Regions from separate parts of the Lysinibacillus sp. FSL M8-0337 genome, predicted to be linked through region 2. Evidence: a T-box and tRNA genes for the amino acid it is inferred to sense, from the RefSeq annotation. Region 2 holds a T-box; the other regions hold tRNA genes.
The links. A T-box is a leader RNA that pairs with one kind of tRNA and senses whether it is charged. The one in region 2 lies ahead of tyrS (tyrosine--tRNA ligase), so its partner is inferred to be a tRNA-Tyr.
Positions count from the first base shown of each region.

Region 1: it has a tRNA-Tyr gene. The T-box ahead of tyrS (tyrosine--tRNA ligase) is inferred to sense a tRNA for this amino acid. The anticodon was not compared.
Region 3: it has a tRNA-Tyr gene. The T-box ahead of tyrS (tyrosine--tRNA ligase) is inferred to sense a tRNA for this amino acid. The anticodon was not compared.

Region 1 covers NZ_CP151996.1:219,298-228,687, forward strand. Annotated here, with positions in the region: gene MKY08_RS00985 (SLC13 family permease) at 1-790, shown strand, start outside; rRNA gene MKY08_RS00990 (16S ribosomal RNA) at 1,508-3,059, shown strand; rRNA gene MKY08_RS00995 (23S ribosomal RNA) at 3,302-6,229, shown strand; rRNA gene rrf (5S ribosomal RNA) at 6,297-6,412, shown strand; tRNA gene MKY08_RS01005 (tRNA-Val) at 6,426-6,501, shown strand; tRNA gene MKY08_RS01010 (tRNA-Met) at 6,528-6,602, shown strand; tRNA gene MKY08_RS01015 (tRNA-Asp) at 6,614-6,686, shown strand; tRNA gene MKY08_RS01020 (tRNA-Thr) at 6,696-6,771, shown strand; tRNA gene MKY08_RS01025 (tRNA-Tyr) at 6,778-6,861, shown strand; tRNA gene MKY08_RS01030 (tRNA-Trp) at 6,876-6,949, shown strand; tRNA gene MKY08_RS01035 (tRNA-His) at 6,986-7,061, shown strand; tRNA gene MKY08_RS01040 (tRNA-Gln) at 7,073-7,147, shown strand; tRNA gene MKY08_RS01045 (tRNA-Lys) at 7,163-7,235, shown strand; tRNA gene MKY08_RS01050 (tRNA-Leu) at 7,244-7,325, shown strand; tRNA gene MKY08_RS01055 (tRNA-Gly) at 7,377-7,451, shown strand; tRNA gene MKY08_RS01060 (tRNA-Leu) at 7,457-7,545, shown strand; tRNA gene MKY08_RS01065 (tRNA-Arg) at 7,559-7,635, shown strand; tRNA gene MKY08_RS01070 (tRNA-Pro) at 7,645-7,721, shown strand; tRNA gene MKY08_RS01075 (tRNA-Ala) at 7,736-7,811, shown strand; tRNA gene MKY08_RS01080 (tRNA-Ser) at 7,827-7,919, shown strand; tRNA gene MKY08_RS01085 (tRNA-Phe) at 7,926-7,998, shown strand; tRNA gene MKY08_RS01090 (tRNA-Gly) at 8,007-8,080, shown strand; tRNA gene MKY08_RS01095 (tRNA-Ile) at 8,085-8,158, shown strand; tRNA gene MKY08_RS01100 (tRNA-Asn) at 8,171-8,247, shown strand; tRNA gene MKY08_RS01105 (tRNA-Glu) at 8,249-8,320, shown strand; gene MKY08_RS01110 (nitric oxide synthase oxygenase) at 8,543-9,390, shown strand, end outside.
Region 2 covers NZ_CP151996.1:3,392,421-3,401,810, reverse strand. Annotated here, with positions in the region: gene MKY08_RS16440 (transglycosylase domain-containing protein) at 1-2,928, opposite strand, end outside; T-box leader at 3,031-3,234, shown strand; gene tyrS (tyrosine--tRNA ligase) at 3,306-4,574, shown strand; gene MKY08_RS16430 (cobalamin-binding protein) at 4,651-5,460, opposite strand; gene MKY08_RS16425 (iron-containing alcohol dehydrogenase) at 5,585-6,790, opposite strand; gene MKY08_RS16420 (hypothetical protein) at 7,336-7,653, shown strand; gene rpsD (30S ribosomal protein S4) at 8,091-8,693, opposite strand; gene MKY08_RS16410 (GGDEF domain-containing protein) at 9,363-9,390, shown strand, end outside.
Region 3 covers NZ_CP151996.1:3,856,218-3,865,607, reverse strand. Annotated here, with positions in the region: gene MKY08_RS18895 (nucleotidyltransferase-like protein) at 1-69, shown strand, start outside; rRNA gene MKY08_RS18890 (16S ribosomal RNA) at 421-1,972, shown strand; rRNA gene MKY08_RS18885 (23S ribosomal RNA) at 2,282-5,209, shown strand; rRNA gene rrf (5S ribosomal RNA) at 5,326-5,441, shown strand; tRNA gene MKY08_RS18875 (tRNA-Asn) at 5,460-5,536, shown strand; tRNA gene MKY08_RS18870 (tRNA-Ser) at 5,542-5,633, shown strand; tRNA gene MKY08_RS18865 (tRNA-Glu) at 5,659-5,733, shown strand; tRNA gene MKY08_RS18860 (tRNA-Val) at 5,754-5,829, shown strand; tRNA gene MKY08_RS18855 (tRNA-Met) at 5,855-5,929, shown strand; tRNA gene MKY08_RS18850 (tRNA-Asp) at 5,935-6,010, shown strand; tRNA gene MKY08_RS18845 (tRNA-Phe) at 6,030-6,102, shown strand; tRNA gene MKY08_RS18840 (tRNA-Thr) at 6,115-6,190, shown strand; tRNA gene MKY08_RS18835 (tRNA-Tyr) at 6,200-6,283, shown strand; tRNA gene MKY08_RS18830 (tRNA-Trp) at 6,294-6,367, shown strand; tRNA gene MKY08_RS18825 (tRNA-His) at 6,380-6,455, shown strand; tRNA gene MKY08_RS18820 (tRNA-His) at 6,492-6,567, shown strand; tRNA gene MKY08_RS18815 (tRNA-Gln) at 6,572-6,646, shown strand; tRNA gene MKY08_RS18810 (tRNA-Gly) at 6,652-6,726, shown strand; tRNA gene MKY08_RS18805 (tRNA-Cys) at 6,734-6,807, shown strand; tRNA gene MKY08_RS18800 (tRNA-Leu) at 6,859-6,939, shown strand; gene MKY08_RS18795 (S8 family peptidase) at 7,450-8,745, opposite strand; gene MKY08_RS18790 (helix-turn-helix domain-containing protein) at 8,882-9,390, shown strand, end outside.

The DNA of each region.
Region 1 (9,390 bases), 1.4 Mb from region 2:
AAAGTATAATCTCAATATTATTGGCATTAACCATAGAGGTGGCTATAAGCTACAAGATATGGTGACGCATAAGCTGAAATTCGGGGATGCCATCTTAGTACAAGGCGCATGGGATGAAATATTAGTGCTCGCTCGAGAGACACAGGATGTTGTTGTTGTCGGCCAACCGAAAGAGCATGCGAGTGTTGCAGCGGCAACTGGTAAAGCAGGAATAGCTGGTGCGATTATGCTGCTGATGATTGGGCTCATGGCTTTTGAAGTATTCCCTGCTGTTATTTCTGTTATGGTTGGGGCAGTATTGATGATTATAACTGGCTGTTTGCGAAATATGGAAGATGCGTATAACAATATGAATTTTGAAAGTATTGTGCTCGTTGCGGCGATGCTTCCGATGGCTACAGCCTTAGAGAAAACAGGGGGCATGGTTATCTTATCAAACGGCATAATTGATGTTCTTGGTAAATACGGTCCTTACGGGGTACTGATAGGGATATATGTACTGACAGTTATTTTTGGTCAATTTATTAGTAATACTGCAACCGCTGTTTTGTTTGCGCCGATTGCGATGAACGCAGCGATTGCAATGGATGCAAATCCTACAACCTTTATGATTGGTGTAGCGGTAGCAGCAAGTATGGCGTTTGCCACGCCAATTGCCTCACCTACTAATGCGTTAGTGATGACTGCTGGTGGCTATAAATTTATGGATTTTGTAAAGATTGGCGTACCATTACAAGTTATTATGTTTATTGTGATGATGCTTGCAGTTCCATTTTTCTTTCCGTTTTAGAATTTGTATTTTTGTTTAGTTTCTTGCTGTTTTCCACTGTAGTGTTAGTTAAGCTACAGTGGAAAGCGAAAAGCAATGGCATTAGATTTAAAGCAAATAGAAATTTGTATAATGAAAACGAGAAAGAGGATAAGGTTTGTTTTATATTAAGAACTTATTTATTTTAGGAATAGTCTTTTATGTAAAGATAGGCATTCGAGTAAAGAAAGATGTGCGTTTTAGAAAGAAAGTAGAATTAATAGGGCAATAAAAAATTTGGGCACTTATATAGGAAGGTTTTCGATTTTCTAATTTATAAAGTATAATTTTATAAAGGTTTTTAATATAATTTGATATTTTTATAGAAAAAATACTTGCAAAGGTTATAGAATCGTGATAAATTATTACTTGTCGCTAAGACGATGTAACATTAGTATTACAAACTACTTAAAAACAATATAAAAAAGTGTTGACAAGAACGTTTGTAAATAGTATGATATAAAAGTTGTCGCTTCTGAAAGAAGATAAAATATTTCAAAAAAGTTGTTGACAACAAAAAAATAAAATGTTATGATATAAAAGTTGCTAAAAACAAACGGCGACGAAATGAACCTTGAAAACTGAACAAGCAAAACGTAATCAATATAGTTTTTAGTAGCTAACTTCGTTAGTGAACGAAACAAAATTTTGGACATCAAAATTGATGCCAGCAAAACAATTTGAGCTAATCAAATTTCTTTTATGGAGAGTTTGATCCTGGCTCAGGACGAACGCTGGCGGCGTGCCTAATACATGCAAGTCGAGCGAACAGAGAAGGAGCTTGCTCCTTCGACGTTAGCGGCGGACGGGTGAGTAACACGTGGGCAACCTACCTTATAGTTTGGGATAACTCCGGGAAACCGGGGCTAATACCGAATAATCTATTGTTCCTCATGGGACAATACTGAAAGACGGTTTCGGCTGTCGCTATAGGATGGGCCCGCGGCGCATTAGCTAGTTGGTGAGGTAACGGCTCACCAAGGCGACGATGCGTAGCCGACCTGAGAGGGTGATCGGCCACACTGGGACTGAGACACGGCCCAGACTCCTACGGGAGGCAGCAGTAGGGAATCTTCCACAATGGGCGAAAGCCTGATGGAGCAACGCCGCGTGAGTGAAGAAGGATTTCGGTTCGTAAAACTCTGTTGTAAGGGAAGAACAAGTACAGTAGTAACTGGCTGTACCTTGACGGTACCTTATTAGAAAGCCACGGCTAACTACGTGCCAGCAGCCGCGGTAATACGTAGGTGGCAAGCGTTGTCCGGAATTATTGGGCGTAAAGCGCGCGCAGGTGGTTTCTTAAGTCTGATGTGAAAGCCCACGGCTCAACCGTGGAGGGTCATTGGAAACTGGGAGACTTGAGTGCAGAAGAGGATAGTGGAATTCCAAGTGTAGCGGTGAAATGCGTAGAGATTTGGAGGAACACCAGTGGCGAAGGCGACTATCTGGTCTGTAACTGACACTGAGGCGCGAAAGCGTGGGGAGCAAACAGGATTAGATACCCTGGTAGTCCACGCCGTAAACGATGAGTGCTAAGTGTTAGGGGGTTTCCGCCCCTTAGTGCTGCAGCTAACGCATTAAGCACTCCGCCTGGGGAGTACGGTCGCAAGACTGAAACTCAAAGGAATTGACGGGGGCCCGCACAAGCGGTGGAGCATGTGGTTTAATTCGAAGCAACGCGAAGAACCTTACCAGGTCTTGACATCCCGTTGACCACTGTAGAGATATGGTTTTCCCTTCGGGGACAACGGTGACAGGTGGTGCATGGTTGTCGTCAGCTCGTGTCGTGAGATGTTGGGTTAAGTCCCGCAACGAGCGCAACCCTTGATCTTAGTTGCCATCATTTAGTTGGGCACTCTAAGGTGACTGCCGGTGACAAACCGGAGGAAGGTGGGGATGACGTCAAATCATCATGCCCCTTATGACCTGGGCTACACACGTGCTACAATGGACGATACAAACGGTTGCCAACTCGCGAGAGGGAGCTAATCCGATAAAGTCGTTCTCAGTTCGGATTGTAGGCTGCAACTCGCCTACATGAAGCCGGAATCGCTAGTAATCGCGGATCAGCATGCCGCGGTGAATACGTTCCCGGGCCTTGTACACACCGCCCGTCACACCACGAGAGTTTGTAACACCCGAAGTCGGTGAGGTAACCTTTTGGAGCCAGCCGCCGAAGGTGGGATAGATGATTGGGGTGAAGTCGTAACAAGGTAGCCGTATCGGAAGGTGCGGCTGGATCACCTCCTTTCTAAGGATATTTTCGGAATACAAACCTTGGGTTTGTAAGATTACGTTTTGCGTTCAGTTTTGAAGGTTCATCATTACGATGAAATACTTCAAAACTGTGCTCCTGTCGCTACGCTTTCGTCGCAAATTTGCGAAGAAGTAGAAACAGGTAGTGAATTTGTTCTTTGAAAACTGGATAAAACGACATTGAAATTGTAACAAACACATTTATTTTTTAAATTAAGTTTTTAGGCTTAATAACTAGGTTAAGTTATTAAGGGCGCACGGCGAATGCCTTGGCACTAGGAGCCGAAGAAGGACGGCACTAACACCGATATGCTTCGGGGAGCTGTAAGTGAGCTTTGATCCGGAGATTTCCGAATGGGGGAACCCACTACGTTTAATCGCGTAGTATCTTGACGTGAATACATAGCGTCTTGAAGGCAGACCCAGGGAACTGAAACATCTAAGTACCTGGAGGAAGAGAAAGAAAAATCGATTCCCTGAGTAGCGGCGAGCGAAACGGGAAGAGCCCAAACCAAGAGGCTTGCCTCTTGGGGTTGTAGGACACTCTATACGGAGTTACAAAGGAATGAGTTAGATGAAGCGACTTGGAAAGGTCCGCCAGAGCAGGTAAAAGCCCTGTAGTCGAAAGTTCATTCCCTCCAGAGTGGATCCTGAGTACGGCGGAACACGTGAAATTCCGTCGGAATCCGGGAGGACCATCTCCCAAGGCTAAATACTACCTAGTGACCGATAGTGAACCAGTACCGTGAGGGAAAGGTGAAAAGCACCCCGGGAGGGGAGTGAAAGAGATCCTGAAACCGTGTGCCTACAAGTAGTTAGAGCCCGTTAATGGGTGATAGCGTGCCTTTTGTAGAATGAACCGGCGAGTTACGATTACGTGCGAGGTTAAGCTTTAGAAGGCGGAGCCGCAGCGAAAGCGAGTCTGAATAGGGCGAATTAGTACGTGGTCGTAGACCCGAAACCAGGTGATCTACCCATGTCCAGGGTGAAGGTGAGGTAACACTTACTGGAGGCCCGAACCCACGCACGTTGAAAAGTGCGGGGATGAGGTGTGGGTAGCGGAGAAATTCCAATCGAACTTGGAGATAGCTGGTTCTCTCCGAAATAGCTTTAGGGCTAGCCTCGTGATGAGAATACTGGAGGTAGAGCACTGTTTGGACTAGGGGGCCATCCCGGTTTACCGAATTCAGACAAACTCCGAATGCCAGATATTTATACACGGGAGTCAGACTGCGAGTGATAAGATCCGTAGTCAAAAGGGAAACAGCCCAGACCACCAGCTAAGGTCCCAAAGTAATCGTTAAGTGGAAAAGGATGTGGCGTTGCACAGACAACCAGGATGTTGGCTTAGAAGCAGCCATCATTTAAAGAGTGCGTAATAGCTCACTGGTCGAGTGACGCTGCGCCGAAAATGTATCGGGGCTAAACGATTCACCGAAGCTGTGGATTGACATCTACGATGTCAGTGGTAGGAGAGCGTTCTAAGTGCGTTGAAGTCAGACCGGAAGGACTGGTGGAGCGCTTAGAAGTGAGAATGCCGGTATGAGTAGCGAAAGACGGGTGAGAATCCCGTCCACCGTATGACTAAGGTTTCCTGAGGAAGGCTCGTCCGCTCAGGGTTAGTCGGGACCTAAGCCGAGGCCGATAGGCGTAGGCGATGGACAACAGGTTGATATTCCTGTACCACCTCCTCACCGTTTGAGAAATGGGGGGACGCAGTAGGATAGGGTAAGCGCGCCGTTGGTTGTGCGCGTCCAAGCAGTAAGGCGTGTGTGTAGGCAAATCCGCACACTGTAACGTTGAGCTGTGATGGCGAGTCCGTATGGACGAAGTTCCTGATTTCACACTGCCAAGAAAAGCCTCTATCGAGGTGAGAGGTGCCCGTACCGCAAACCGACACAGGTAGTCGAGGAGAGAATCCTAAGGTGTGCGAGAGAACTCTCGTTAAGGAACTCGGCAAAATGACCCCGTAACTTCGGGAGAAGGGGTGCTCTTGAGCGTGCAAGCGCATGAGAGCCGCAGTGAATAGGCCCAGGCGACTGTTTAGCAAAAACACAGGTCTCTGCAAAACCGTAAGGTGACGTATAGGGGCTGACGCCTGCCCGGTGCTGGAAGGTTAAGAGGAGTGGTTAGCGCAAGCGAAGCTGCGAATTGAAGCCCCAGTAAACGGCGGCCGTAACTATAACGGTCCTAAGGTAGCGAAATTCCTTGTCGGGTAAGTTCCGACCCGCACGAAAGGCGTAACGATCTGGGCACTGTCTCAACGAGAGACTCGGTGAAATTATAGTACCTGTGAAGATGCAGGTTACCCGCGACAGGACGGAAAGACCCCGTGGAGCTTTACTGTAGCCTGATATTGAATTTTGGTACAACTTGTACAGGATAGGTAGGAGCCAGAGATCTCGGAGCGCCAGCTTCGAAGGAGGCGTCGGTGGGATACTACCCTGGTTGTATTGAAATTCTAACCCATGCCCCTTAGCGGGGCAGGAGACAGTGTCAGGCGGACAGTTTGACTGGGGCGGTCGCCTCCTAAAAGGTAACGGAGGCGCCCAAAGGTTCCCTCAGAATGGTTGGAAATCATTCGTAGAGTGTAAAGGCACAAGGGAGCTTGACTGCGAGACCTACAAGTCGAGCAGGGTCGAAAGACGGGCTTAGTGATCCGGTGGTTCCGCATGGAAGGGCCATCGCTCAACGGATAAAAGCTACCCCGGGGATAACAGGCTTATCTCCCCCAAGAGTCCACATCGACGGGGAGGTTTGGCACCTCGATGTCGGCTCATCGCATCCTGGGGCTGTAGTCGGTCCCAAGGGTTGGGCTGTTCGCCCATTAAAGCGGTACGCGAGCTGGGTTCAGAACGTCGTGAGACAGTTCGGTCCCTATCCGTCGTGGGCGTAGGAAATTTGAGAGGAGCTGTCCTTAGTACGAGAGGACCGGGATGGACACACCGCTGGTGTACCAGTTGTCTTGCCAAAGGCATCGCTGGGTAGCTATGTGTGGACGGGATAAGTGCTGAAAGCATCTAAGCATGAAGCCCCCCTCAAGATGAGATTTCCCATTACGCAAGTAAGTAAGATCCCTCAAAGACGATGAGGTAGATAGGTTCGAGGTGGAAGTGTGGTGACACATGGAGCTGACGAATACTAATCGATCGAGGACTTAACCAAAAAAGTTTGAAACATTCAATGAACGTTTATCCAGTTTTGAGAGAACGAGTTCTTTCAACTGAATAAGTGAAGTGATGATGGCAAAGAGGTCACACCCGTTCCCATATCGAACACGGAAGTTAAGCTCTTTAGCGCCGATGGTAGTTGGGGGCTTCCCCCTGTGAGAGTAGGACGTCGCTTCGCTTATTTTTTATGTGGAGGATTAGCTCAGCTGGGAGAGCATCTGCCTTACAAGCAGAGGGTCGGCGGTTCGAGCCCGTCATCCTCCACCATTTATTTATTATGAAATTACTATTATCGCGGGGTGGAGCAGTGGTAGCTCGTCGGGCTCATAACCCGAAGGTCACAGGTTCAAATCCTGTCTCCGCAACCAAATAAAATTAAGGTCCCGTGGTGTAGCGGTTAACATGCCTGCCTGTCACGCAGGAGATCGCCGGTTCGATCCCGGTCGGGACCGTCCTTATTTGCCGGTGTAGCTCAGTTGGTAGAGCAACTGACTTGTAATCAGTAGGTCGTGGGTTCGACTCCTATCGCCGGCACCATCCCTTGGAGGGGTAGCGAAGTGGCTAAACGCGGCGGACTGTAAATCCGCTCCTTAGGGTTCGGCGGTTCGAATCCGTCCCCCTCCACCAGCTCTTTATTCAATAGGGGCATAGTTCAACGGTAGAATAGAGGTCTCCAAAACCTTTGGTGTGGGTTCGATTCCTACTGCCCCTGCCAAATTTTTTAGGTTAGACTACTGTTATATTACATATGGCGGTTGTGGCGAAGTGGTTAACGCATCGGATTGTGGTTCCGACATTCGTGGGTTCGATTCCCATCAGTCGCCCCATAATAAAATATTGGGGTATAGCCAAGCGGTAAGGCAACGGATTTTGATTCCGTCATGCCTAGGTTCGAATCCTAGTACCCCAGCCATTTATTTCTTAATATGAGCCATTAGCTCAGTTGGTAGAGCATCTGACTTTTAATCAGAGGGTCGAAGGTTCGAGTCCTTCATGGCTCATCATATTTGCGGGTGTGGCGGAATTGGCAGACGCACTAGACTTAGGATCTAGCGCCGCAAGGCGTGGGGGTTCGACTCCCTTCACCCGCATCATCTATATTTCAAATTTATAATTGCCAGAATAAATAATCTTATGCACATGCGGAAGTAGTTCAGTGGTAGAACACCACCTTGCCAAGGTGGGGGTCGCGAGTTCGAACCTCGTCTTCCGCTCCAAATGTGCCGGGGTGGCGGAACTGGCAGACGCACAGGACTTAAAATCCTGCGGTAGGTGACTACCGTGCCGGTTCGATTCCGGCCCTCGGCACCATTTTTAATATTTAGCGCCCGTAGCTCAATTGGATAGAGCGTCTGACTACGGATCAGAAGGTTGTGGGTTCGACTCCTGCCGGGCGCGCCAATAAATGAACGGAATGTAGCTCAGCTTGGTAGAGCACTTGGTTTGGGACCAAGGGGTCGTAGGTTCGAATCCTGTCATTCCGACCATCTTTTTAAAAAATGGGGCCTTAGCTCAGCTGGGAGAGCGCCTGCCTTGCACGCAGGAGGTCAGCGGTTCGATCCCGCTAGGCTCCACCATAATTGTTTCATTCCGGAGGTATACCCAAGTCTGGCTGAAGGGATCGGTCTTGAAAACCGACAGGCGGGTAACACCGCGCGGGGGTTCGAATCCCTCTACCTCCTCCATTTTCCGGGTCAGTAGCTCAGTTGGTAGAGCATTAGATTGAAGCTCTAAGTGTCGGCGGTTCGATTCCGTCCTGACCCATCCTTTTTGCGGGTGTAGTTTAATGGTAAAACCTCAGCCTTCCAAGCTGATGTCGTGAGTTCGATTCTCATCACCCGCTCCAAGAGGGGCCTATAGCTCAGCTGGTTAGAGCGCACGCCTGATAAGCGTGAGGTCGATGGTTCGAGTCCATTTAGGCCCATTATAAAGATATTCCGAAGTAGCTCAGTTGGTAGTAGCACCTGACTGTTAATCAGGTTGTCGCAGGTTCGAGTCCTGCCTTCGGAGCCACGGCCCCTTGGTCAAGCGGTTAAGACACCGCCCTTTCACGGCGGTAACACGGGTTCGAATCCCGTAGGGGTCATCAAGCATGTAGCATATTGTTGCTACATGCTTTTTTGTGTTTTTAAGTATTTAATTATTATCACTAAGGCATTCAGTATTGCGTAAATCATCTAACTTTTAATTTTTCGTTTAAATTTGAACAAAGTATTTCATATATAAAAGATGTATGTTTTCTTACGGATTTTTTCGTGGTGAATTGTATGCTGTTCATCTAATATGGGGATAGATGGAGGAAAACGACATGAATTTACAAGAGATACAACGTTTTTTAGCACTTTATCAATTGGAACAAAATGAGTCGGAACAATGGCTTACAAATAGATTACAGCAAGTTGTCACAGAGGGCGCATATACTCCTACAACGGAAGAGCTTACTTTTGGCGCGAGAGTAGCATGGCGTAATAGTAATAAATGTATTGGGAGATTATTTTGGCAATCACTTCATGTTGAGGATGCACGTGAGGTTTTAGATGAGCATGCTATTTTTGAGAAATTACTTCACCATATTCAATATGCAACAAATGGTGGTAAGATTCGCCCGACTATAACGGTATTTGCCTCTGATAGAGTAAAAATATGGAATCATCAGCTTATACGTTATGCAGGTTATGAAACAGAAGCAGGGATTATTGGTGATCCCCATTCGGTGGCATTTACTAAAGTGTGTGAATCACTTGGTTGGCAGGGAGCAAGAACACCATTTGATGTGCTACCACTTGTGATCCAAGTAGATGGCCGTAAACCGCAATGGTTTCCAATCCCGAGTGGTGATGTATTAGAGGTTGCGATTCGTCACCCTGAACATCCTAAGGTAGGAGAACTAGGAATGAAGTGGTATGCGGTGCCAATTATATCGAGCATGCGCTTTCAAATGGCGGGTATTGACTTTCAGGCAGCCCCCTTTAATGGCTGGTATATGGGGACAGAAATTGGAGCACGGAATTTAGCTGATCATGACCGTTATGATATGTTACCGAAGATAGCAGAAATTTTTAATCTTGATACAACAAAGCAAGCATCTCTTTGGCGTGATCGTGCGCTAGTAGAATTAAATATTGCTGTTCTTCATTCCTTTAAAGAAGATGGCGT
Region 2 (9,390 bases):
GCCACTAGAGCCGTTGCCGCTTGAACCGGAGCCATTGCCACTAGAGCCGTTGCCGTTAGAGCCAGAGCCATTGCCACCAGAACTAGAGCCATTATTGCCAGAGCCATTGCCGTTATTCCCATTCACTGGTGGAATAGGAACCTCTGGCGTCGTTGGTTGTTCGCCTTTGTCCTCTTCTTCTGGTTTTGTCTCACTACCACCTGTTGACGCAACATTTGACTGTGGTGAAGTTAAACCAGTAATGTCAACTGCTACAACTACATAAGCTTGTCCGCTTGCGACGGTTATACTTTGCGTTGCTTCTAGCACTGAAGTAACTAGTGTGTGACCACCATTTGTTACATTATAAATTCGATAGCCTACCACATCATTAGATGAGCCACTCCAAGACAGTGTATTGCCTGAAATGGATGCTGTTACAGCCGCTGGTGGACTACCATCTGCTGGGAAGTCGACAGCTGATACAGATGAATTTGATAGTGATGAATTTTTAGGAAGTAGGCTTGCAGGGTTCCCACCTAGTCTACCTAACATCCGTTTAATAAAGGCTTGGTTAATACCAGCGCCACTAGATTTTACAAATTCTGCTGGTGTGTTTGGATGTGCATTATACGTTTTACCTTTAATCGTTACGACGCTTGAGGAAGCGAGGCTATCATCAGGTCGTGACGGTAAAAATACTTTTGCGTTAAATAAATCTGAGCGTACCAATCCTGCATTTGCACAAGCAGCAGAAGGTGCTAGACCAGAAATACCACAGAATGAAGCAGTCACAACATTTTTTGGTGCCTTAAAGTTTGAAGGAGCATCAATTAATTTAGGATCTACATCATACATAGAATTCATTAAAGTACCCCATAGCTTGTTAATACGTACACTTGGTTGTAAATACGTATTATTAAAGGCATAAAGTGAGCGTTGTTTATCGTAGCCCATCCATACACCAAGTGAAACATTTGGATTATAGCCTACTAACCAGACATCATTATAGTTTTGGGAAGTACCTGTTTTAGCTGCAAAATCAGAAGAGAATTTTAATGTATTTCTTGCAACTGTACCTGTTCCTTTTGTTAAAACATCTCGTAACATATCCGTTACGATATAAGATGTCTCAGGGCTAAACACTTGTACAGGTTCAACTTTATGTTGGTAAATAAGATTTCCATCTTGGTCTTCGATTTTTTCAATCATATAAGCATCGATAAATTGACCACCGTTTGCAAAAGTTGCAAACGCATTTGTATTTTCTTCAACAGTTGTACCTTTTTGTAAAGCGCCAATCCCTGTTGCAAGGTTTGTATAGTCTTCAGGTTTTAATTGTGAGAAGTCCATTTTTGCTAAAAATTCAGCAGGACGTCTATTTAAAATATCATAGTATAAGCGTAGGGCTGAAATGTTTTGTGAGTCAGCTAATGCTTCACGTGCTGGAATAAGGCCACGCTCATCATTTGTCAAATAGTTGTTAGGACTCCAAGAGCCAATAGAGAACTTGACGTCAACTAATGGACTTCCTGCACCAATTACGCCATATTCAATGGCTGGGGCATAGACAAGTAATGGTTTCATAGTTGAACCGTTCGAGCGGTAAGCTTTAGTAGCGTGGTTTAATTGATTTGTTTTAAAATCACGACCACCTAGGAAGCTTAAAATTCGCCCTGTGCTATTTTCGATTAAAATACTACCAACTTGAACAGGCATTTGCACATCGATTTCCTCACCTGTTACAGGATCTTTGTCTTTACCCGTATATGTCTGACCGTAGTATTTAAAATTATCGGCTGCTTTTTGCATAGCATCAAACATATCCTTGTTGATAGTGGAATAAATACGATAACCTTTTGAACGAATGTCTCGGTCTGCCAAAATCGAATATTTTTCTTGTAATTTTTCTTCCGTTTTTAAACGTTCTGAATCAATACCATCTTCATTGGCTAGTTTTTCAGCAATAATTTCTTTTGCTCGTTCCTCTAGCTCAAACGTTAACCATGGATAACGATCCTCAGGACGTGCTTCTGGTGTACGGAAGTCTGCTGTAATATCATATGCGAGCGCATCTTCATACTGTTTTTCATTAATGTAGCCAGCTTCATTCATGCGGTAGAGCACCGTTTTCATACGATCGATGCCTAATTTTAATGCTTCTTCACTTTTTAGCACACCTGTATTTGTAAATGGTGTGTAAGTATAAGGTGCCTGAGGAATACCAGCTATGTAAGCGGCTTGAGGAAGCGTTAAATCCTTTGCTTTCACATTAAAAATACCTTCAGCTGCTGTTTCAATACCTGCGATATTACGCCCTGTTGCATTTCGACCATAAGGAATAATATTTAAGTACGCCTCTAATATTTCTTCCTTTGTCATAAAGTGCTCTAAGCGCATGGCAAGTAGCAGTTCCTTCGCTTTTCGCTCATAGGAAACTTCATTTGTTAACACTTGGTTTTTAATAAGTTGCTGTGTTAATGTAGAGCCACCTGTCTGTGTGGCAGAGTTTGTAACGTCTTGCAGCAATCCTCGAATAACAGCTTTTGGAACAATCCCATTATGTTCACGGAAATATTCATCTTCCGTTGCGAGTACTGCATTAATTAAGTCAGGGGCTACTGCGCTAAGAGACGTTTCACGACGTTCTAAATCTGTACGTAATTTTCCCATATAAATATCGTTGGCAAAATAAATTTCACTTGTTTCCTCATAGTTGAAGATAAGGTTTCGTAACTCTTCTTTCGAACGTAAAGGCTCTTCTTGTACAAGTGAGGCAAAATAGCCGGCGCCAACAGAACCAACAAATACAGTGCCTACCAATGCAAAGACTAAAAATAGTAAAAATAAGTTCCAGACGACGCTGCCTGAAATACGTAATGTCTTCATCCATTTTTGTTCGAGAAATGCATCGATCTTTACATTGATTTTCTCAATCCAATCCTTCAAGGTATCGACCTCCTAAAATCTTGTTTATTATAGCATATAATGAATTGTCTCGAACATAGTTATTGACATTGAAAGAGAATCGTATAGAATAATGCTTATAGTTTTCTAGTGATGAAGAGTTTGCAGTAGTGTCTATATTCCCTGTTTAGAGAGCCAGCGGTTGGTGAAAGCTGGTCATAATGTAGAGACGAATTACGTACTTGGAGCTTAGACGTGCGCGCCTGCGATAAAGGCGGCTGAATGAAGAGGAAGATGGATGACATCTTCAAGCTGGGTGGTACCGCGTTAGTTATTAACGTCCCTGCATGCAATTTGTTGCGTGTAGGGACTTTTTTGTTTCTACACGCTAAAAGATGACAATTTAGGAGGAAGAAACAATGACAAACGAATTATTACAAGATTTAGAATGGCGTGGATTGTTGTACCAACAAACGGATGCTGAGGGCATGGCAAAACTTCTAGCAGAACAGTCTGTTTCTCTATACTGTGGGGTAGATCCAACAGCTGACTCAATGCACATCGGTCACATCGTCCCTTTATTAACGCTTCGTCGCTTCCAAAAAGCTGGCCACCGTCCAATTTTACTTGTTGGTGGAGCAACAGGAATGATTGGGGACCCTTCTGGACGCTCTGAAGAACGTCAGCTTCAAACAGTGGAGCAAATTGACAAAAACGTGCAAGCCATTCGTGGACAATTAGAGCGTATTTTTGATTTTGCACAAGATGGAAATGGCGCGCAACTTGTTAATAACCGTGATTGGATTGGGAATATTAGTACAATTGAATTTTTACGTGATTACGGGAAATTAATCAATGTTAATTACATGTTAGCAAAAGATACAATTGCTTCACGTCTTGATTCAGGTATCTCATTTACGGAATTTGCTTATACATTAATTCAAGGTATTGATTACAATCACTTGTACAACAATTACAATTGTCGCATTCAAGTGGGTGGCTCTGATCAGTGGGGCAATATTACAACTGGTTTAGAAGTTATTCGTAAAACACATGAAGAAGAAACAAAAGCATTTGGTATTACAATTCCGTTAGTAACAAAAGCAGATGGTACAAAATTCGGTAAAACAGCTGGTGGTGCTGTATGGTTAGATAGCAAAAAAACATCTCCGTACGAATTCTACCAATTCTGGATTAATGCTGCGGATGCGGATGTTATTAAATACTTAAAAATCTTTACGTTCTTAACACGTGAAGAGATTGAAGCATTAGCTGTATCTGTGGAAGAGGAACCTCATTTACGTAAGGCACAAAAAGCTTTAGCAGAGGAAATGACACGCTTAATCCATGGTCAGGAAGCGCTAGACCAAGCTATTCGCATTACGGCTGCATTATTCTCTGGCGATTTAAAAGCACTTTCAGCACAGGAAATGAAGGATGCATTTAAAGATGTTCCTTCTATTGAAATGGCTAAAGAGGCAAAAAATATCGTAGATTTACTTGTGGAAGCAGGGATTTCATCTTCAAAACGTCAAGCTCGTGAAGATGTGACAAACGGTGCCATTAGCGTAAACGGTGAAAAAATCACAGATTTAGAATACAACGTCGATGCAAAAGATCGTTTAGAAGATGCCTTTAGCATTGTACGTCGCGGCAAGAAAAAATACCATATGGTCAAATTTGTTTAGGGTGTCAGGCACTCAAACAATTTTCACACAATTCAACCTCCCTTCGAATGTTTTAGTTCGAGGGGAGGTTTTTATTTTAGCAGTGTAAGAAATTAGGTAGAGTGATTTGCTGATAGCTTTCAGGGTGTAGCAGTTGAGCAAGTTTAAGTGCACCTTCCACTAATCGAGGGGATGGACGGCAATATAACCACTCTTCCATTACGTATACCTGTTGCATTTGAACCGCTTGTAGCTCGCTGGCACCTGGTCGTTTTAATAAATGGGCTGGTTTAATTCGCTCATAGGCAACACCTACCCACGCCATCAGTATATAATTTGGATTACGTCGAACAATTTCTTCCCACTCTGTTTGGACATTCGCTAACTCAAAATCGTGAAATAAATTTTGGCCTCCTGCAAGTTTGCTAATTTCGGTTAACCAATTGACTTGACCAGGCGTGAAAATAGGATTTGGCCACCACTCCCAATATAAAGTAGGGTGAGTGGAAACCGTTTGTGCCACCGCTTGAAGCTGGGCAATAAATTGTAAATATTCCGTTGCAACTTTTTGGGCGTGCTCCGTTACGCCACAAGCAGCACCTAGTGTTAGAAGATCTTGCGCTATTTCGTTTAATGAGTTGGCATTAAAAACAATGTGGGGAATGTTCCTTTCCTGTAATGCTTCTATATTTTTCTCCATGCCTGGTACACTTAACGAGGCAAGTACTAAATCGGGCTGCAATGCTTCTAATGCATCCATATCAATTGATAAATCGGGACCAAGCTTTGGTAATGCATGCACAGATGCAGGCCAATCTGAAAAATCATCAACACCTACAAGTTGATGGGTCAATCCTAAGTAAGCAACAAGCTCTGTGTTGCTTGGACAAATGGAAATTAAACGCATATGTTTCCCCCATATCTTTTTAAGAAAAGTATAGCTGTCACTAGGCACACATACAATAAGCGAAGGTTTTTTGTTCCACAGAAAATGACGTGCCTCCAGGAGACACGTCATTGTTATTAATATTTTAAGACAGTACAACCGCTTCAAGTGACTCTGTAGGTTTTCCTACAGGCCCCATTGCAGCAGTAATAATTTGTTTAATGTCCTCCAATGTAGCTTTACGAGGATTCGTTGCTGCACAAATGTCTAGCATTGCATTTTTAGCTAAAATTTCAATATCTTCATCCTTCGCACCTAACTCACGGAAGCCGCTTGGGATATTTAAATCTTTTGATAATTTTTCAATGGCAGTAATTGCTTTTTCAGCAGCATCACGTTTGCTAATCCCTTCAACATTTTCACCTAATAACTCAGCGATGCGTGCAAACCGCTCAGTACGTGCTGTTAAGTTGAAGCGGCACACATGTGGCAATAAAATCGCATTACATACACCGTGTGGTAAGTTGTAGAAGCCACCTAATTGATGAGCAATCGCATGTACATAGCCAAGTGAAGCATTATTGAATGCCATACCCGCTAAAAATTGCGCATACACCATTTGCTCACGTGCTTCTAAATCAGCACCGTTTGCGTAGGCACGAGGTAAAAATTCAGGCACTAGCTGAAGTACTTTTTCAGCACAGGCATCAGTAATTGGTGTTGCATTAGTCGATACAAACGATTCGATTGCATGTGTTAATGCATCTACACCCGTTGCAGCTGTTAGAGCTGGAGGTAAGCCAATCATTAACTCAGGGTCATTAATCGATACAAGTGGTGTCACATGTTTGTCAACAATCGCCATTTTTACTTTCCGAGCAGTATCTGTGATGATTGTAAAACGTGTCATTTCGCTTGCTGTACCAGCAGTTGTATTAATCGCGATTAATGGCACCAGTGGGTTTTCTGATTTGTCAACGCCTTCATAATCATGAATGCGTCCACCATTCGAAGCAATAAGTCCAATACCTTTTGCTGCATCATGTGCACTACCGCCTCCAAGCGATACGATAGAATCACAATTTTCTGCATGATAAACAGCAATTCCATCTTCGATGTTTTGATCTGTTGGATTTGGTTCTGCTTTAGGGAAAATTGCAACATCAATTCCAGCTGCTGTGATGATGTTAGCAATTTGTTCTGAGAGACCTAACTTGTGTAAGCCCTCATCTGTTACGATTAATGTCTTCTTCACTTCTAAATCATTTAAGCGCTTACCAACTTCTTGAATTGCTCCAGGTCCAAATAAGTTTGTTTTTGGCATTACAAATTGCTTTAGAACGTCTGACATATTTCCAACCCCTTTGAAATAATTGTTATTGCTTGAATGATGGCGAACCACCTTCCGAAATCCATATTATTCTATTTTTTTTGAAAGTTCAATACGTATTTTTATTAAAATTGTTAATTTTACCACTGTTATTATTTCACAAAAAAGTAAGTTTGGAATTGAGGTAGTAAAAGATAATAAGGAGTAGGAAGGTTGATTTAAATACATTTTAAGAAATGCTATCGTATAAAAGTAAAATATATTTTTTGGTATTCTGTTCTATTTTGCACCTTACTTGAATAGTAAATAACTGATATTTGATTGTTAATATATTAATAGTGTTTACGTTGTTTGGTGTGGGGATAATTATTATTTTAATGTACGGGAAAATAAGTGCTTTTTATTTTATTTAGGATGGAACAGTAAGTCATGTCCGTATTATTTATAATAAAATAGAAAAACACCAACCTTTGTATAATGAAATTGAAAAAAGCTACTACCAAATGCTAGATATTAATGTTAGTCTAAATTAAGCATGTGGTAAATCGTGGTAGGAGGTGTGGCTTATGACTAGGGAAAGACAATATCAAATTTTGAAACATGAATATGAGTTAATAGATTATATTTATTATTTACAATATGAAAAAGAAAAGGATGACATAGTTGTAAAAACGGCAGACGCCTATTTCATGGTATGGGAAGGTAGTACTTTTAAAGTGAACGGTGATGAATGTTCTTCAAAAGAGTTCTATGACATACTTGATAGATGTCAAAAACCTGTAGAATGCAATGGTATTGTTTTTGAGAAGAAGGGTAATGTATACGTAAGTACTAAAGAAATAGAAGTAAAAAAGGAAGTAATAAGTACAATAATTAAGTTTTAAGAAATGAAATCCCGGTGCCAGGCACGCAAACAACTCTGATAATTCACTTCAATTTATGAAAAAACATTGAATGGGTTGTGGGGAAGAAAGTCGTAAGTGAGAGAAATCGGACTTGCGGCTTCTTTGTATTTTTACTGCTAAACGTAGATTCGGCGATTATCAGATACAACGAGATCTACCGTTGTATCCAGTGCTAGGTACACGAACAATCAAAGTATTAGTTTTATAGAAACGCTGATGCAGCAACACTTATGCTATTACGCACCTATTTCTATGTACATGTTTCGCCAGTTAGTTCCAACGCCCCAAATTAATATTATTTTGTGCACGAATTGCATGACCCGGATTGCATGAATAGATAAAATAAGAAAAGCCCTAGAAACCTTTGCAACAAGGTTTCTAGGGCTTTTTGTGTTGCTAAATGCAACGAGCGTTTATTAACGAGAGTAGAACTCTACGATGAATGCTTCGTTGATTTCAGCAGATAGTTCAGAACGCTCTGGAAGGCGAGTGAATGTACCTTCTTTTTTATCTGCATCAAAAGTTAAGTAGTCAGGTACGAAGTTGTTTACTTCGATAGCTTCTGTAACTACAGCAAGGTTTTGAGATTTTTCACGAAGAGAAATCGTTTGACCTGGTTTAACGCTGAATGATGGGATATCAACGCGTTTGCCGTCTACTAAGATATGACCGTGGTTTACTAATTGACGAGCTCCACGACGAGTGCGAGCTAAACCTAAACGGTAAACTAAGTTGTCAAGGCGAGTTTCAAGAAGGATCATGAAGTTTTCACCGTGAACACCTTTCATTTTACCAGCGCGGTCGAATAGCGTACGGAATTGACGTTCGTTCATGCCGTACATGTGACGAAGTTTTTGTTTTTCTTGAAGTTGTAAACCGTATTCTGATAATTTTTTACGTTGGTTCGGGCCGTGTTGACCTGGTGCGTAAGGGCGTTTTTCGATTTCTTTACCAGTACCGCTTAGTGAGATACCAAGACGACGTGATAATTTCCAAGATGGACCTGTATAACGAGACATATTGTTGTCTCCTCCTTTAAATTTGGTTTTTTTGTTGTAAAACAAAAACCAGTAGTACCCATTCTTATACGCATTTTATTTTCATGTATTTTCGCCTATGCAGCCGTTAGGTTACACAATACACCATCTATTTTGCCACTGAGAGTTTTTGTGTAGTAATACTCAGTAAAATTGAGGAATAAAATACAGTAATAAGCTTATACCACTGCTGCGTTTATTTTACACAAACTTCATTGTAACTGCTTAGAGCGTAGACGTCAATTATTAGTATTGCAATTTTTAAAAAGAACTATAGTAGGAATTTCCTTGAGAGGAATTTAACACTAATACGAAATGGTTATTGATGCGGTAGTAAATGTAAAATGTAAAAGTAAGGTAGAATTACATAGTCAAAATGACACAAATTATGTATAATACATTATAAGTTAATAGTAATTGATTTGTACGTTATATAGAAAAGGTGATTTCATGACAGACCATTTACAAACGCTGAAATATATAAAATCTGATGTTTTGAGCATTTGGGTGAGTTCGAATGGAGGACTAGTCAGTTTTAATGAGTATTTTTATTCATTTAAACAGTGTCTAAAGAAGCACTTGAAAATTGAAAATGCGGCCTTTCTTAGTTTTGAGGGGAATAGTTTAATACCTGTAGAAGAATTGGCCTCGTTGACAATCGAAACAAAACTAAATGCTG
Region 3 (9,390 bases), 460 kb from region 2:
GTTGCAAAAAGTGAGATGATATTTCATCGACATTATAAGGTGAATAAAGAGTCTATAGAAATTGAATAAACCTTGTAGTATGCTAGTAATCGAGGTATAAAAATGTACCTCGATATTTTTTTGAAAAAAGTGTTGACGTTTAATATACTGATATTGTATTATATTAATTGTCGCTAAGACGTAACAGAAACATCCGAGAAAATTAGTGAAAAAAACTTTTAAAAAGTTGTTGACACAAATTGAATGAGATGTTAATATAAAGAAGTCGCTGAAAAACGACGAAACAAAATGAACCTTGAAAACTGAACAAGCAAAACGTAATCAATATAGTTTTTACTAACTAACTTTGTTAGTGAACGAAACAAAATTTTGGACATCAAAATTGATGCCAGCAAAACAATTTGAGCTAATCAAATTTCTTTTATGGAGAGTTTGATCCTAGCTCAGGACGAACGCTGGCGGCGTGCCTAATACATGCAAGTCGAGCGAACAGAGAAGGAGCTTGCTCCTTTGACGTTAGCGGCGGACGGGTGAGTAACACGTGGGCAACCTACCTTATAGTTTGGGATAACTCCGGGAAACCGGGGCTAATACCGAATAATCTATTGTTCCTCATGGGACAATACTGAAAGACGGTTTCGGCTGTCGCTATAGGATGGGCCCGCGGCGCATTAGCTAGTTGGTGAGGTAACGGCTCACCAAGGCGACGATGCGTAGCCGACCTGAGAGGGTGATCGGCCACACTGGGACTGAGACACGGCCCAGACTCCTACGGGAGGCAGCAGTAGGGAATCTTCCACAATGGGCGAAAGCCTGATGGAGCAACGCCGCGTGAGTGAAGAAGGATTTCGGTTCGTAAAACTCTGTTGTAAGGGAAGAACAAGTACAGTAGTAACTGGCTGTACCTTGACGGTACCTTATTAGAAAGCCACGGCTAACTACGTGCCAGCAGCCGCGGTAATACGTAGGTGGCAAGCGTTGTCCGGAATTATTGGGCGTAAAGCGCGCGCAGGTGGTTTCTTAAGTCTGATGTGAAAGCCCACGGCTCAACCGTGGAGGGTCATTGGAAACTGGGAGACTTGAGTGCAGAAGAGGATAGTGGAATTCCAAGTGTAGCGGTGAAATGCGTAGAGATTTGGAGGAACACCAGTGGCGAAGGCGACTATCTGGTCTGTAACTGACACTGAGGCGCGAAAGCGTGGGGAGCAAACAGGATTAGATACCCTGGTAGTCCACGCCGTAAACGATGAGTGCTAAGTGTTAGGGGGTTTCCGCCCCTTAGTGCTGCAGCTAACGCATTAAGCACTCCGCCTGGGGAGTACGGTCGCAAGACTGAAACTCAAAGGAATTGACGGGGGCCCGCACAAGCGGTGGAGCATGTGGTTTAATTCGAAGCAACGCGAAGAACCTTACCAGGTCTTGACATCCCGTTGACCACTGTAGAGATATGGTTTTCCCTTCGGGGACAACGGTGACAGGTGGTGCATGGTTGTCGTCAGCTCGTGTCGTGAGATGTTGGGTTAAGTCCCGCAACGAGCGCAACCCTTGATCTTAGTTGCCATCATTTAGTTGGGCACTCTAAGGTGACTGCCGGTGACAAACCGGAGGAAGGTGGGGATGACGTCAAATCATCATGCCCCTTATGACCTGGGCTACACACGTGCTACAATGGACGATACAAACGGTTGCCAACTCGCGAGAGGGAGCTAATCCGATAAAGTCGTTCTCAGTTCGGATTGTAGGCTGCAACTCGCCTACATGAAGCCGGAATCGCTAGTAATCGCGGATCAGCATGCCGCGGTGAATACGTTCCCGGGCCTTGTACACACCGCCCGTCACACCACGAGAGTTTGTAACACCCGAAGTCGGTGAGGTAACCTTTTGGAGCCAGCCGCCGAAGGTGGGATAGATGATTGGGGTGAAGTCGTAACAAGGTAGCCGTATCGGAAGGTGCGGCTGGATCACCTCCTTTCTAAGGATATTTTCGGAATACAAACCTTGGGTTTGTAAGATTACGTTTTGCGTTCAGTTTTGAAGGTTCATCATTACGATGAAATACTTCAAAACTTGTTCTTTGAAAACTGGATAAAACGACATTGAAATTGTAACAAACACATTTATTTTTTAAATTAAGTTTTTTAGGCTTAATAACTAATAATAGGGTTTCAAGACACAAGCAGTTCTAGGAAGCGAATGAGTGAATGAAGGAGCGTACTTACGTACGTGACTGATTGAACGAGAGAAGCTGACAACGAAATGCGCAGTGGATTGGAAGCCGATAGGTTAAGTTATTAAGGGCGCACGGCGAATGCCTTGGCACTAGGAGCCGAAGAAGGACGGCACTAACACCGATATGCTTCGGGGAGCTGTAAGTGAGCTTTGATCCGGAGATTTCCGAATGGGGGAACCCACTACGTTTAATCGCGTAGTATCTTGACGTGAATACATAGCGTCTTGAAGGCAGACCCAGGGAACTGAAACATCTAAGTACCTGGAGGAAGAGAAAGAAAAATCGATTCCCTGAGTAGCGGCGAGCGAAACGGGAAGAGCCCAAACCAAGAGGCTTGCCTCTTGGGGTTGTAGGACACTCTATACGGAGTTACAAAGGAATGAGTTAGATGAAGCGACTTGGAAAGGTCCGCCAGAGCAGGTAAAAGCCCTGTAGTCGAAAGTTTATTCCCTCCAGAGTGGATCCTGAGTACGGCGGAACACGTGAAATTCCGTCGGAATCCGGGAGGACCATCTCCCAAGGCTAAATACTACCTAGTGACCGATAGTGAACCAGTACCGTGAGGGAAAGGTGAAAAGCACCCCGGGAGGGGAGTGAAAGAGATCCTGAAACCGTGTGCCTACAAGTAGTTAGAGCCCGTTAATGGGTGATAGCGTGCCTTTTGTAGAATGAACCGGCGAGTTACGATTACGTGCGAGGTTAAGCTTTAGAAGGCGGAGCCGCAGCGAAAGCGAGTCTGAATAGGGCGAATTAGTACGTGGTCGTAGACCCGAAACCAGGTGATCTACCCATGTCCAGGGTGAAGGTGAGGTAACACTTACTGGAGGCCCGAACCCACGCACGTTGAAAAGTGCGGGGATGAGGTGTGGGTAGCGGAGAAATTCCAATCGAACTTGGAGATAGCTGGTTCTCTCCGAAATAGCTTTAGGGCTAGCCTCGTGATGAGAATACTGGAGGTAGAGCACTGTTTGGACTAGGGGGCCATCCCGGTTTACCGAATTCAGACAAACTCCGAATGCCAGATATTTATACACGGGAGTCAGACTGCGAGTGATAAGATCCGTAGTCAAAAGGGAAACAGCCCAGACCACCAGCTAAGGTCCCAAAGTAATCGTTAAGTGGAAAAGGATGTGGCGTTGCACAGACAACCAGGATGTTGGCTTAGAAGCAGCCATCATTTAAAGAGTGCGTAATAGCTCACTGGTCGAGTGACGCTGCGCCGAAAATGTATCGGGGCTAAACGATTCACCGAAGCTGTGGATTGACATCTACGATGTCAGTGGTAGGAGAGCGTTCTAAGTGCGTTGAAGTCAGACCGGAAGGACTGGTGGAGCGCTTAGAAGTGAGAATGCCGGTATGAGTAGCGAAAGACGGGTGAGAATCCCGTCCACCGTATGACTAAGGTTTCCTGAGGAAGGCTCGTCCGCTCAGGGTTAGTCGGGACCTAAGCCGAGGCCGATAGGCGTAGGCGATGGACAACAGGTTGATATTCCTGTACCACCTCCTCACCGTTTGAGAAATGGGGGGACGCAGTAGGATAGGGTAAGCGCGCCGTTGGTTGTGCGCGTCCAAGCAGTAAGGCGTGTGTGTAGGCAAATCCGCACACTGTAACGTTGAGCTGTGATGGCGAGTCCGTATGGACGAAGTTCCTGATTTCACACTGCCAAGAAAAGCCTCTATCGAGGTGAGAGGTGCCCGTACCGCAAACCGACACAGGTAGTCGAGGAGAGAATCCTAAGGTGTGCGAGAGAACTCTCGTTAAGGAACTCGGCAAAATGACCCCGTAACTTCGGGAGAAGGGGTGCTCTTGAGCGTGCAAGCGCATGAGAGCCGCAGTGAATAGGCCCAGGCGACTGTTTAGCAAAAACACAGGTCTCTGCAAAACCGTAAGGTGACGTATAGGGGCTGACGCCTGCCCGGTGCTGGAAGGTTAAGAGGAGTGGTTAGCGCAAGCGAAGCTGCGAATTGAAGCCCCAGTAAACGGCGGCCGTAACTATAACGGTCCTAAGGTAGCGAAATTCCTTGTCGGGTAAGTTCCGACCCGCACGAAAGGCGTAACGATCTGGGCACTGTCTCAACGAGAGACTCGGTGAAATTATAGTACCTGTGAAGATGCAGGTTACCCGCGACAGGACGGAAAGACCCCGTGGAGCTTTACTGTAGCCTGATATTGAATTTTGGTACAACTTGTACAGGATAGGTAGGAGCCAGAGATCTCGGAGCGCCAGCTTCGAAGGAGGCGTCGGTGGGATACTACCCTGGTTGTATTGAAATTCTAACCCATGCCCCTTAGCGGGGCAGGAGACAGTGTCAGGCGGACAGTTTGACTGGGGCGGTCGCCTCCTAAAAGGTAACGGAGGCGCCCAAAGGTTCCCTCAGAATGGTTGGAAATCATTCGTAGAGTGTAAAGGCACAAGGGAGCTTGACTGCGAGACCTACAAGTCGAGCAGGGTCGAAAGACGGGCTTAGTGATCCGGTGGTTCCGCATGGAAGGGCCATCGCTCAACGGATAAAAGCTACCCCGGGGATAACAGGCTTATCTCCCCCAAGAGTCCACATCGACGGGGAGGTTTGGCACCTCGATGTCGGCTCATCGCATCCTGGGGCTGTAGTCGGTCCCAAGGGTTGGGCTGTTCGCCCATTAAAGCGGTACGCGAGCTGGGTTCAGAACGTCGTGAGACAGTTCGGTCCCTATCCGTCGTGGGCGTAGGAAATTTGAGAGGAGCTGTCCTTAGTACGAGAGGACCGGGATGGACACACCGCTGGTGTACCAGTTGTCTTGCCAAAGGCATCGCTGGGTAGCTATGTGTGGACGGGATAAGTGCTGAAAGCATCTAAGCATGAAGCCCCCCTCAAGATGAGATTTCCCATTACGCAAGTAAGTAAGATCCCTCAAAGACGATGAGGTAGATAGGTTCGAGGTGGAAGTGTGGTGACACATGGAGCTGACGAATACTAATCGATCGAGGACTTAACCAAAAAGTTTGAAACATTTCAATGCACCGTTTATCCAGTTTTGAAAGAATAAAAAAGTATTTCTTAAATACTTGTAATTATAATGATATATGTTATAATAGGTAATGTCTTTCAAATAGTCTAGTGATGATGGCAAAGAGGTCACACCCGTTCCCATACCGAACACGGAAGTTAAGCTCTTTAGCGCCGATGGTAGTTGGGGGCTTCCCCCTGTGAGAGTAGGACGTCGCTAGGCTATACATACTAAAATTATTCCGAAGTAGCTCAGTTGGTAGTAGCACCTGACTGTTAATCAGGTTGTCGCAGGTTCGAGTCCTGCCTTCGGAGCCATTCTTGGAGAGTTGTCCGAGTGGCCGAAGGAGCACGATTGGAAATCGTGTAGGCGGTTAACACTGTCTCAAGGGTTCAAATCCCTTACTCTCCGCCAGCACTTTAGGATTCCAATCATTAAAGGCCCCTTGGTCAAGCGGTTAAGACACCGCCCTTTCACGGCGGTAACACGGGTTCGAATCCCGTAGGGGTCACCATTTATAACGAATACCCAGATGGAGGATTAGCTCAGCTGGGAGAGCATCTGCCTTACAAGCAGAGGGTCGGCGGTTCGAGCCCGTCATCCTCCACCATTTTTAAAAATCAAAATAGCATTATCGCGGGGTGGAGCAGTGGTAGCTCGTCGGGCTCATAACCCGAAGGTCACAGGTTCAAATCCTGTCTCCGCAACCAAAAATGGTCCCGTGGTGTAGCGGTTAACATGCCTGCCTGTCACGCAGGAGATCGCCGGTTCGATCCCGGTCGGGACCGCCATTTTTAAAATAATAAACATGGGTCAGTAGCTCAGTTGGTAGAGCATTAGATTGAAGCTCTAAGTGTCGGCGGTTCGATTCCGTCCTGACCCATCATGTTTTTTTGCCGGTTTAGCTCAGCAGGTAGAGCAACTGACTTGTAATCAGTAGGTCGTGGGTTCGATTCCTATAGCCGGCACCATGTTTTCCCGGAGGGGTAGCGAAGTGGCTAAACGCGGCGGACTGTAAATCCGCTCCTTAGGGTTCGGCGGTTCGAATCCGTCCCCCTCCACCAGTTTTTTTATAGGGGCATAGTTCAACGGTAGAATAGAGGTCTCCAAAACCTTTGGTGTGGGTTCGATTCCTACTGCCCCTGCCAATTAATTTTATGGCGATTGTGGCGAAGTGGTTAACGCACCGGATTGTGGTTCCGGCATTCGTGGGTTCGATTCCCATCAGTCGCCCCATTTACTATAAAATTAAAATATAACTATAAAGCAATGGCGATTGTGGCGAAGTGGTTAACGCACCGGATTGTGGTTCCGGCATTCGTGGGTTCGATTCCCATCAGTCGCCCCATTGTTGGGGTATAGCCAAGCGGTAAGGCAACGGATTTTGATTCCGTCATGCCTAGGTTCGAATCCTAGTACCCCAGCCATTTATGCGGAAGTAGTTCAGTGGTAGAACACCACCTTGCCAAGGTGGGGGTCGCGAGTTCGAACCTCGTCTTCCGCTCCAATAATATGGCGGCATAGCCAAGTGGTAAGGCACAGGTCTGCAACACCTTTATCACCGGTTCAAATCCGGTTGCCGCCTCCATATTTTTTTCTTAATCGGATACTCCGATTTTTTTTATCTCTAAAGTATTATGCCGGTGTGGCGGAATTGGCAGACGCGCACGACTCAAAATCGTGTTCCTTTGGAGTGTCGGTTCGACCCCGACCACCGGTATCATCACGTACATATACGTTACGTTTAGTAAGATTAGAAAGCTCACAAACCTTGATAGAACAGGGTTTGTGAGCTTTTTACATTTCTTGGGTTACGATAGGAAACGATAAGAATCGAAATCTTTTTACACACATTTTACACACAGGCAGGTTCATTTTACACAAGTTTTTACACAAGCTGCAATCCGAGAAAATGTGATCGATAAAGGAGAGCAAACTAAAAAAGCTCATGTTTGAAAAATAAACATGGGCTTTTTAATTGGATTTAATAAAAGAGGATAATTGTATGTTTGATTCGGCAGCATAGCATGCCTCTGCCTTATGAATAGACCGAACAAAGGAATGTAAGCGCAAATGACGCAAAGAGACATGGGAGATACGTCGTCATAAGTATCACAAAGATTCATTGTGCATAGGGGTACTGGTGAATACGTTTAGAACCAAGAAAATAGTAATACAAACCAAAGCGATGGTTTGTATTACTAATGTTAGTATGCTTCACCTTTTAAAATTATTGAACGCGAGCAAATCCAAATCCTGAAGCGTAGTCATCACCTATAGCAGCTCCATAACCACCTTTAATATCTACTGATTGTGCTCTCGCTTGTAAGTTAGAACGTAGTTGCGTGTTAGACAATGACGGATTTTCAGCCCAAATTTTTGCTGCTAAACCAGAGACATGAGGAGTAGCCATTGATGTGCCGCTAATTGTATTATAACCGCCATTATACCATGTAGAATAAACGGATGAGCCAGGAGCTGAGATTTCAATATCACCTTCCTGGATTACATAATCTCCAGCTGTAGATATATAACCACGTGAAGAGTAATCAGCTACACGATAAGTCCCATTTTGTTGTACATTTTCTAAAGCTGCAACGGCGATTGCATTTGGTAATGCCCCCGGATAACCAATTGTTCCTTGCGCATAGCCTGAATTACCAGCTGCAGCTACTATTAGAACTCCTTTACTGTATGCGTAATTGACAGCACTTGAAATGAGGCTATTATTCGCTGAAGAACCTAGAGACATACTAATAATAGTTTTGGTACCAGTAGCTGTTGCTTGATCTGCTGCATGTCGAATAGCAGCAGCAATATCATCTGAGTATCCAGAGCCGCTATCTAATAACACTTTGTAAGCCCAAAGATCAGCATTTGGAGCTACACCGTAAACGCCTGCTTGATCGCTTCCACCATCAGCTAAGGCCGTACCAGCAACATGTGTACCATGTCCGTTTCTGTCTGTACAGCTGTTGTTAATGGGTGTTGTCGCACCTGTAAAGTCTTTACATTGCTCTACGTTATTGACAAGGTCAGGATGAGAAGTATTTACACCCGTATCGAGTACAGCAATATTAATGTCACTTCCTCCAGTTGTCGATGTTAAAGTATCATTGTTATAAATTGCTTTAATTCCCCAAGGTATTTGTTGAGAAGCTCTTAAAGAAGTTACCAAATCCAGGGTTTCATTTTCTACCATACTATCGTCTTCCAAACCTATCGTATCTAATGTAACGATAGGAACTTTTGTAACTGTGTAATTTTTATTCTTCTGTAATGCTTCGAATTGTTTTTCATTCATATCAGTTGAAAATCCGTTCTCTGTTAATTCCCAACGAACAGAATATTGATTTTTTAATGTTGATTTTTCTGATTTTTTGTTTGTCTCAACATAAACACGGAATTTCTCCTGACCACCGTCGTTTCCTGAGCTATCTTCGCTATCCATCGCTGTTGCGTACACCGGATTTATTACTGATCCTGCAATCAAAAGACTTAGCAACGTACTTTTCACTTTTTTCATTCATTCCAACCCCTTTTCAAATTTAAGTTATAGTACTACAATTTGAATCTACCATAATTTAGGTTTTTTGATTATTGGGAAAATTATGATTATAATAAATGTAAAATATAGTCATTCGATACGGGAGGTTATGAAAATGAAGATAGGTTCATTAATTAAGTACTATCGTACAAAGCTAGGAATGACACAGAATTCAGTGGCGATGGGGATTTGCTCGATTCCTCATTTAAGTAAAATTGAGAATAATAATAAAGAAGCAAATAGCGAGACAATACGTCTACTGCTAGAACGATTAAATATTAGTATTCACGATGTAGAGAATAACGAACAAAATATTATTTGCCTATTAAATGATTTACAAAAACATATAAATTACCTAGAGAATGAGAAAGTAAAAGAGACAATGAGCAAATTAAAAGAATATGAAGAAATAATAGGTTTTACAGAATCTATTTATTTATATGAACTTTATAAGTTACGTTATTATGTGTTTGTTAAAGAGCACAAATTAGCAGACAATCAATTAAGATGGCTAAATGCCCACCGACAAAATTTTTCCCAACATGAAAGGTATTTACATTCATATTATTATGCATTAGTTTTAATTACAAAAGGTAAATATGAGGAAGCAGCTAAAGAACTAAC